4 regions of the Antarctobacter heliothermus genome follow, and region 3 is predicted to be linked to each of the others. Evidence: riboswitches for the same ligand, from Rfam matches in the RefSeq annotation. Region 3 holds a riboswitch; each other region holds the start of a gene.
The links. A riboswitch is a leader RNA that binds a small molecule or an ion and turns the genes downstream of it on or off. The one in region 3 is predicted to bind cobalamin.
Positions count from the first base shown of each region.

Region 1: another riboswitch for cobalamin. It lies ahead of bluB (5,6-dimethylbenzimidazole synthase); the one in region 3 lies ahead of ANTHELSMS3_RS12595 (DUF4198 domain-containing protein).
Region 2: another riboswitch for cobalamin. It lies ahead of ANTHELSMS3_RS20245 (hypothetical protein); the one in region 3 lies ahead of ANTHELSMS3_RS12595 (DUF4198 domain-containing protein).
Region 4: another riboswitch for cobalamin. It lies ahead of ANTHELSMS3_RS23795 (CbtB domain-containing protein); the one in region 3 lies ahead of ANTHELSMS3_RS12595 (DUF4198 domain-containing protein).

Region 1 is NZ_CP022540.1:3,701,426-3,703,619, forward strand. It holds gene guaB (IMP dehydrogenase) at 1-218, opposite strand, end outside; gene bluB (5,6-dimethylbenzimidazole synthase) at 302-1,003, opposite strand; cobalamin riboswitch at 1,045-1,222, opposite strand; gene ANTHELSMS3_RS17565 (hypothetical protein) at 1,318-2,194, opposite strand, start outside.
Region 2 is NZ_CP022540.1:4,268,859-4,271,052, reverse strand. It holds gene ANTHELSMS3_RS20250 (NAD(P)/FAD-dependent oxidoreductase) at 1-423, opposite strand, end outside; cobalamin riboswitch at 576-778, shown strand; gene ANTHELSMS3_RS20245 (hypothetical protein) at 897-1,199, shown strand; gene ANTHELSMS3_RS20240 (mechanosensitive ion channel family protein) at 1,234-2,194, opposite strand, start outside.
Region 3 is NZ_CP022540.1:2,635,541-2,637,734, forward strand. It holds gene cbiM (cobalt transporter CbiM) at 1-433, opposite strand, end outside; gene ANTHELSMS3_RS12595 (DUF4198 domain-containing protein) at 437-1,189, opposite strand; cobalamin riboswitch at 1,382-1,589, opposite strand; gene ANTHELSMS3_RS12600 (D-lyxose/D-mannose family sugar isomerase) at 1,752-2,194, shown strand, end outside.
Region 4 is NZ_CP022541.1:257,824-260,017, forward strand. It holds gene ccmI (c-type cytochrome biogenesis protein CcmI) at 1-524, shown strand, start outside; gene ANTHELSMS3_RS23790 (histidine phosphatase family protein) at 525-1,067, opposite strand; cobalamin riboswitch at 1,100-1,233, shown strand; gene ANTHELSMS3_RS23795 (CbtB domain-containing protein) at 1,257-1,469, shown strand; gene ANTHELSMS3_RS23800 (CbtA family protein) at 1,479-2,189, shown strand.

The sequences.
Region 1 (2,194 bases), 1.1 Mb from region 3:
CCGAGGTTTTTGTGGATCACACCCATGCCGCCTGCCTGCGCCATCGTAATGGCCATACGGCTTTCGGTCACTGTGTCCATTGCGGAACTCAGCAGCGGGATATTAAGGGCGATGGAATTGGTGACCTTGGTCCGCGTGTCAGCGGTGGACGGCAACACGCTTGAGGCCGCAGGAACAAGCAGAACGTCATCGAAGGTCAAAGCCTCGCGAATCTCCATGGGGGCACTCCTTGGGAGGGATCGGTTGGCGCGTCCCTATCGCATGGGCGGCAGGGAAAGGAAAGCCCGCGCAGTGCCACGCCTCATACATCTCGTTCGACAGGGGCATTTGATTGCCAGTGGTCGTCCATAATCAGATCATCCAGGGACAGCTTGTGCCGCCAACCCCGTGCCTGCAATTCCGGTTGGGTAAAGCATTCGTCGATGTGCCCGACGCACAGATAGGCCACCACTTCGACCGTGTCTGGCAAACTCAGCAAACCGCGCAAGTCCTCTTGCCGAAAGATACTGACCCAGCCAACGCCCAGTCCTTCTGCCCGCGCCGCAAGCCACAGGTTCTGCACCGCGCAGACCGTGGAATACAGATCCATGTCGCGGTTATGGGTGCGCCCCAACACCACCTTTCCGCCGCGCGAACGGTCACAGGTTACAGCTATGTTCAGTGGTGATTTCAGAATACCTTCGAGCTTCAACCCCGCGTATTTATTTCGCTTTTCACCATCGAACATGGCTTGCGCCTCGGCATTTGCCTCTGCAAAGGCCGCGTGTACCGCCTGCCGCCGCGCGGCATTACGGATGAGGATAAAATTCCACGGCTGCATAAACCCGACCGACGGCGCAGCATGGGCGGCCTCTAACACCCGGCGCAGCATGTCAGGAGCGATCGGATCCGGCAGGAACTCATTGCGCACATCGCGGCGCGCATTGATGACATCGTACAGCGCCCGGCGTTCGGCTGGCGTGAATTGGCGCGCCCTTTCGGGAGCGATCAGGGGATCGGACATGTGCGGCCTCGCAAGTGACTGCGACCAGACGCTTTCCAGGCGTTGGTCCATGTCGTCAGGCCGGTCTTCTGGCTTGGGATCTGTCGAAACGCACACCTTCCCGGGAAAGCCCAGTGGCACTTGTGCGTTCCGTCCCCCTTACAGCGGCGGGCCCGCGCTGGAGTTAAACCAGCTTCCCGATTCTCCCCGTAGCAGGGCACCTGACGGCGGCAGATTGCTGTGAAACGGCAAACGCGACAACCCGCGATCCGTCTTCATTGGCAAAAGCAGGCGCCCAATGTCGCGCCTGCTTTTGTTCGGACAACTTAAGGTGCTCAGTCGTCTTTGGCCCCCATCGCCTTGATTGCATTTCCAATTGCCTCAACCGACCACGCGAAATCCACATCCAGGGCCGTGTCAAAAACCCAGTAATCCCGGGGCACATAGAAATTGGCCGCATAGTTGGATCCGCGCCCGCCCCAGGCCGCAAGGCCATGACAGGTCATGCAGTTGGTCTGGATTCCCATGTCCGTGGTCGTGGTTGTCCACGCCCCCTTGCCATCCGGGGTCTGGACCGTTTCCATGATCGAAATAATCGGCGTGCCAAAGCCCGCCTCAAGATAGGGGTTGAACGCTGTTACCAATTCTCCGACGTTCTTGCCGCCCACCAGCGGCTGTGCCGGAACCAGCATCGAATAGGCCGGGGCCATAGCGTAATGCGCAGCCTGCGACGTAAGGGGCGAAGGACGCGCCGCTGCAATCGCCGCGCTGGAGGGGGTATTGGGGTGCGCGGCATCCGCCTCCCACCAGAAAGTCTGCCATGTCCACTGTGTCGTCTCGCGTGAGGTGACATGCATCGCCACCAGCAACGCAATCGCCGGGCCATCGCCGCCGATTTCCTCGGTCTCGCCGGTGGTCTTGTTCACAAAGGCGGCATTCTGCGCCTTGAGATCCACGGCGATAAAATCGTCGATGGAATAGATGTTGCCGGCACCGGGGCTTTTGCAATTCACATCCACGCCGGTTGAGGTGGTTGGCCCTTTCAGGTCCATGTCGACGTAGACGCATTGCTGCCACAGCGTTTCGGGATAGCCGCCCTCTTTCATGTCAGGCGTCCAGTTGGTCAAATCTGGAACACCGGGCCACGCGGTAAAGGCATAGAGCTTGCGCGTCCGTCCATCCGCATCGGTCCAATCCGTCAGCCGCTCCTCG
Region 2 (2,194 bases), 1.6 Mb from region 3:
GATCTCATCACGGGTCAACAACTCGGTCCCGGCTCCGGCGGCGCGTTGTATCTGCGCGTTGCCCCGCAGTTGATCGGCAAAGCCCTCGTTGTCGGCAAGATAGAGATAGCCAAAGTTCTGAACCGACAGGCGCGGCGCGCGGGCATCGCCGATCCGGTCGGGCAAATCTTTGATGAATTCGGCGGTGAATTGCGAGATTCGCACATTCAGCGGATCGGAAAACTGTTGCCGGATGCAGGAATAGGTATGCGCGGTTGAGCACATGGCATAGCTGGGGTCGCGTTCGACCACCAAAACGCTGCCGTCGAAATCCGGGTTTTCAGTCAGGAACCACGCGGTCGCCGATCCCATGATCGCCCCGCCGATGATGATGACATCGTAGGAACTGCGGGAAGGCGCAGAGGGAAACCCAGATATGGCCATACGGCATTCTCCGCATTTGGTGCGTACCCCAGACAGGGCGCAACGTGTCGGTTGACCGGCCCCGCGCATGGGGTGGGACGATTCCTCCTTAACCGGCGACGTGACTCTTGACCATATCGGCGCGGCGCAGGCTTGACCGGCCCGTTCGGCTGCGCCACTCTGGCGACGATGGTGACCGCGTTCTGCGCGGTCGAATAGGGAATACGGTGCGGGGCAGGGCCCCAATGCCGTGACTGCCCCCGCAACTGTAAGCGGCGAGCCATCCCGTAAACGCCACTGGACCCTCGGTCCGGGAAGGTTCGGGACTGTGCCTTGACCCGCAAGTCAGGAGACCTGCCATCGTCGGGCCCATCCGGGTCCGTTTTTCACTCAACCCGGGCGGGGTGCTCCGGAGATGCGAGGCCCCATGGCGTTTCACCGCCCGCTGACATCGCTGATCCAAACCGCTTCCCGCCCTTGGCGCGGAGGGCGCGATGTCGATCGAACTAATCCTGACACAATTGCAATGCCGGGTAGAGACCCCGGAAAGGGCGTTTGAATTGGCCTGCATGGGATACATGCAATGGCTGGGCGGCCTGCCCGGATGTGCCAGCTATGAGGCAGAGGCAGTGCGCGCTTGGTTACGGGCGCAGCCCTTTGTTCGAACCGATCCGGCGGTGGCGGTCTTTTGCGGGCTGCTGGACACATCGCTGCGCCATCCGGGGCGCGCGCTGGATCTGACATTGCCGCGCCCACAGCGGCGCGGAGGGGCGCGCAATCGGCGTCTGTTGCTATGAGAAAGGGGAGGGGACACCGCTGCGCGTGTGCCCATCACGCGTGGGCATCTTGCTCCGACGTGGGTGGCAGCGCCGCCAGATGCACCATTCGCGTGGGAAAGGCAAAGTCGACATTCATCTCCTTGGCCAGCGACAGGATGTCGAGGATCAGCGCCTGTTGCGCGGCCACCTGCGCGTCATAAGTGAAAACCTTGAAGTGGCCCCAAAGTTCGATGTCGACGCTTTGCGGTCCTAGTGACTTTATCCCGATGGTGACATCGTCGGTGTCCGCATCGGGCTGGTTGCAATATACCTCCTTCAACCGCGCGACAAAGCCTTCCAGCCGGTCGCGCGGGGTATCAAAGGTCAGCCCGATTATCATTTGAACCTTGCGCCGCTGTCGGTTGTCCCAGTTGACGATCACCTGATCCGACAGCTGCGCGTTGGGCATGATCATCAGCGTGTTGTCCATCGTCCGCAGCCGGGTCGAGCGCAGGCCAACCGTCTCTATCACCGCGAAGACGCCTGCCGCCTCGATCATGTCGCCCTTGCGGAAGGGGCGGTCCGACAACAGGATCGCGCCGCCCAAGATGTTCGACACGGTCTCACGCGCCGCAAAGGCCACTGCGACGCCACCGATGCCCAAACCCGTCAAAACGCCCTCATAGGGCAGCCCCACCACATCCGCGCAGGCAATGATCGCCCCCACGATGATCAGCAGTTTCAGCAGACCCTGCGCGAGCGACAGGACAATCTCGTCGGTATAGGCGCGGGTCAGCGTGGCGCGCGCCATCAGCGCGTCATGGATCAGCGACACGGCTCGATAGGCCAGTGCCGCTATGGCGAGGATCAGCAGGATCGCCGACAGCGCCGACACAGGGCCAAAGGCCCGCAATGTCAGTCCCAACCGTTCACTGGCGTCCAGAAACAGCAGCGCAACCACCAACATCCCCGCCGGTCCGGCCATCCGGGCAACAGAAGACGCGATGGTCCCCCGGTCGGTTCCCAGCGTCCGC
Region 3 (2,194 bases):
TCAGCGCAATGGCCAGCGCGCCGGCAAAGCCACCCAGCAGCGCAGCCATCACCGGACCGCTGCGCGGGATTAGCGGCCGGATGGCCAGACCGACCAGCACGGCGGGCAGCGCGATGTTCACGGTGTTGATGCCCAGCACCGTCACCCCGCCAAAGCCAAAGAACACCGCTTGAAGCAGCAGCCCGACAAAGAGCGTGGGAAAGGCGGCCCAGCCGAGGATCAACCCGGCCAGACCATTGAGGATAAGATGCACCGAAGACGGGCCAATGGGCACATGGATCAGCGAGGCCACAAAGAACGCCGCCGACAGCACCCCCGCCGCCGGAATCCGTTCCAGCGGCAGATTGCGCAGCCCAAGAGCGATACCACCCGCTGCGGCCACGGCACCGCCGATGGCGACGGGGTTGGACAGGGCTCCGTCAACGATGTGCATGGCTCAGTCCAGATCCCAGGCGCGAATCCAGATCACCGCGTCCTGGCTCAGCTCTTTGCCCTCATGCTCGGTCTCTGGCCCGGCCCCGAGGGCGGCAAAGCCCCAGTAACCGGCACGCGGCACGCCAAAGGTGAAATAGCCGTTCAAATCCGAGATCGCCACAACTGCGCCGCCGGGGGGCGGGGTGGTGACGGGGGCCGAGGCGCTGCTGCTGTCCATGTCCGGCTCTGCGGCCATATACTCGATCTCGATCTCGGCACCGGCGACGGGTTTGCCATCGGCCAGAACCTGCCCGGTAAAGGTCGACCCGGTGAGGATGTTGTAGGGTTTGTTCAGCGGCACAATCTCGACCGGCAGACCCACCGGAGTCATCCAGTCGGTCGGCATCGTCCCGCGATTGAGGAACGACTTGGTGATCTGCTGGATGTAGATATCTTCGGTTTCCTCGAAATACGGCTCTGGCACTGTCACCAGCACATAGTCACCGGCGCGTTTGACCGGCACGCTGCCCTTGTAGGCCGCACCGCCGTTGGTTGGCCCGGTAAAGGTGACGGGCTCCAGCGTGTCGAGCAGGTCTGTCCGTTCCCCGCGGTGAAGCATGAAAAACTCGCGCGGGCGGGCAAGGTCCATGACATGACCGTTTTCGAACGGATGCCAGAACACCAGTTTCACCGGCACATCGCCGGGACGTTCGATCATCGTGTCGACGGTGTATTCCAGCAGGAAATGCGCGGGTGCCGCCGCTGGCACCGTCATACAGGCCAATGCCAATGCGGGTTTCAAAGTGGGAAGTAGAGTCACAATTGCCGTCCTTGTCCTTGTGCGCCATCCCCGGCGCAGAGCGTGACGGACGGCAGGAAGAGACGGCCAATGTCGGGACCGGGACGGAGTCCGGGCGACGAAGGCCAGACGCTTACCCCGTCGTCCGGTGGAAACCGCAGCCCTTTTGCGGGCGACGGGTGTCCGGCAGGTCTCCTGGCTGGCGGGTCAGTGTCTGGGCCTGCCTTCCCGGATTTCTCCAGTGGCGTCTTGGCCCGGACTCTCCGCTTACAGTTGCGGGGGCAGCTGCCGGTTAGGCGCGCAAGACGCGCGCGGCACGGCATTCCCTCTTTCCCCCGAAGAACGCGTCTTCGGGACCGGTCACGGGGTCGTGTCTGACAGATGGTCTGCGTCGGGGCAATGGACAAAGCGACACGGCAGGGCTTGGGTGCGGCATGGAGACGGCCAGTTGACGGGTCGGTTGACGCGCCGGTTGACGAGGGACGGGATGCGGTCGATAGCTGGACACAGGACTGCCATTCTGGACGGGGGAGAGGCCATGAAACGCTCACGCATCAATGCCATCATGACAGAGGCGGACGCCCTGATCCGACGGCATGGTTTTGCGTTGCCGCCCTTTGCGCAGTGGTCGCCAGAGGCGTTTGTGGCACAGGCCGGGGCGGCGCGTCATGTCATCGATTCGCGCTGTGGTTGGGACATCACCGACTATGGCGAAGGGCGGTTCGATGAGATGGGGCTGTTTCTGTTCACCCTGCGCAACGGGCTGTTGTCGGATCTGACCGGCGGGCGCGGCATGTGCTACGCCGAAAAGCTGCTGATTTCCCGGCAGGATCAGCTGTCACCGATGCACACCCATGTGATCAAGGCAGAGGATATCATCAACCGGGGCGGGGCGACTCTGGTGGTGGAACTGTACGGATCGGACGATCAAGGGTGCTTTGCCGAGGATCGTGGCGGGCAGGTGATGTGTGACGGTATCGT
Region 4 (2,194 bases), on a different replicon from region 3:
TCACGCCGGACGCGGTGTCTGCGTTGGACAGGGCGCTGACGCTCGACCCGCTTAATCCGGCGGCGGCGTTCTACCTGGCGATTGCGGACGCGCAGGCGGGGGATACCGCGGCGGCCCATGACCGCCTGACCGCGCGACTGGCCGAGACGCCGGGATACCAGCCTTGGATGGACACCTATATCGCGCAGGCCAATGCGTTTGGGGAGACACTCGGGCGGGCGGCCCTCGCGGCGCGTGCGCCTGTCGCCCCCGGCCCCAGCGCCGCCGATGTCGCCGCCGCGCAAGCGATGAGCGACGGGGACAGGGCGGCTTTCATCCGGTCCATGGTGGATCGTCTTGCGACCCGGCTTCAGGACGAACCGGACGACGTGGGCGGATGGCTGCGGCTGGCGAATGCCTTTGGCGTGCTGCATGAGATGGGCAAGGCGCGGGAGGCTTATCTTCGCGCGGATGCGCTGTTGCCTGAGGGTGATCCGCGCAAGGCTGACGTGCGGGCGAGCATCGCAGGCCTGGATAAGCCGTGATCAGTCCAGGGTGCCGGGTCGCCATGTCCATCGTAGACCATCATGTGCCAGGTGGATCGGGACGAGCGGCTGGATATCCAGCCGCAATCCGGCAATTGGCGGCAGGTCCAGCGCGCTGACAAGGACCGCGCGCAGCACGATCGGGGTCGCCAAGGCCACCACGCGATTTGCAGGGCAGGAGGCCATCTGGTCCAGCCAAGATCGCACGGCTGTGCAGAGGTCGATCAGTGACGTACCCCCGTCGGGACGCATCTCAGGATCACGGGTCCAAAGCGAAAGCGATTCGGGATCGCTGGCTGCGATTTCGTCCAGGGTCATGTCGGGCCAGCGTCGGAAATCCTGCGCGCCGAGCGCCGGGCAGTCGTTCGGCTGCATCCCGAGCGCGAGGGCTACCGCGCTGGTTCCCGGCGCGGTCCAGCAAACGCTGCCACGAAGCCGGTCAGAAAGGGTACGCGCCCGCTGCAACTGCGCAGCACTCAATTCCGCGGCAAGGCGAAAGGGGTGATGTACAGACATGGGAGCGGCAACAAGGATCAGGCGCATAGTGGAACTTTCGAACAGGTGAAGAGAGAAACCGTTGGCATGAGAGCGCAGTTTGACCTAGTGCTTAAGTGTAGGGGAACACGGAAGCCGGTGAGAATCCGGAACGGTCGCGCCACTGTGATCGCGCATGCGTAAGTCAGACACGGGTCCCCGGGAATACTCATGACGCGTCATCAAAAGGAGTGCCAAATGACTGTCGCAACCCGTCCCGCCGTTTCTAGCGATCTTCCCGCCATCCCGCTGCGGGACATTGCCCCTTGGGCGGCCCTGGCTTCGCTGTTGGCTGTCTTGGTGGTCTATTTCGTCGGTGCAGAACAGGGCGCATGGTCCGTTTTCCACGGGACAGACGTGCATGAATTCGTGCATGATGCGCGCCACCTTCTTGGCTTTCCCTGCCACTAAGATACAGGCATGACACGTCTTCTTGTGTTCGGCCTGCTGGCCGGGTTGCTGGCGTCCGTGGTGACGTTCGGCGTGGCGCGACTCGTTGGAGAACCCGCGCTGGACGCGGCCATCGCCCTAGAAGTCGCCGACAGTCACGCCCACGCGGCTGATACACCGAATCATCCCGATGCGGTTGGCATGTCGCGCCGCTTGCAAGCTGGGCCGGGATTGTTCGTCGGTCTTGCGGCTATCGGTGCGGCCTTGGGCGGGATCCTGGCGATCAGCTTTGCTGTGGCGCGGGGACGGTTCCTGCATGGATCGACACGAGCCACGGTGGGCTGGATCACGGCGTTGGGATTCGCCGCGGTGATCGTCGTTCCCATGCTGAAGTTTCCGGGGAATCCGCCCGCAGTAGGCAACTCCGAAACGATCGGGGCACGCACGCTGGCTTATTTCGCCTTTCTGGCCCTGTCGCTGGCAACGCTCGGGTTTGCCGTCTCGGCGGTGAAAGGCGTCCCTTCCCGGCACCGCAAGATGCTGATCGGGGCCGCAATCTATGCTGGAGTCATGACCGGGGCAGCAATCGTGCTGCCCTCGTTCCACGAGGTGGATCCGGCTTTTCCGGGTGATGTGCTCTGGCAATTTCGTGCATCGACGCTGGCGGTGCAGGCGACGCTTTGGGCCAGCACGGCAATCGTTTTTTGTTGGCTGGTCGGACGGTACGGCCAATCCGTTTGACGGGC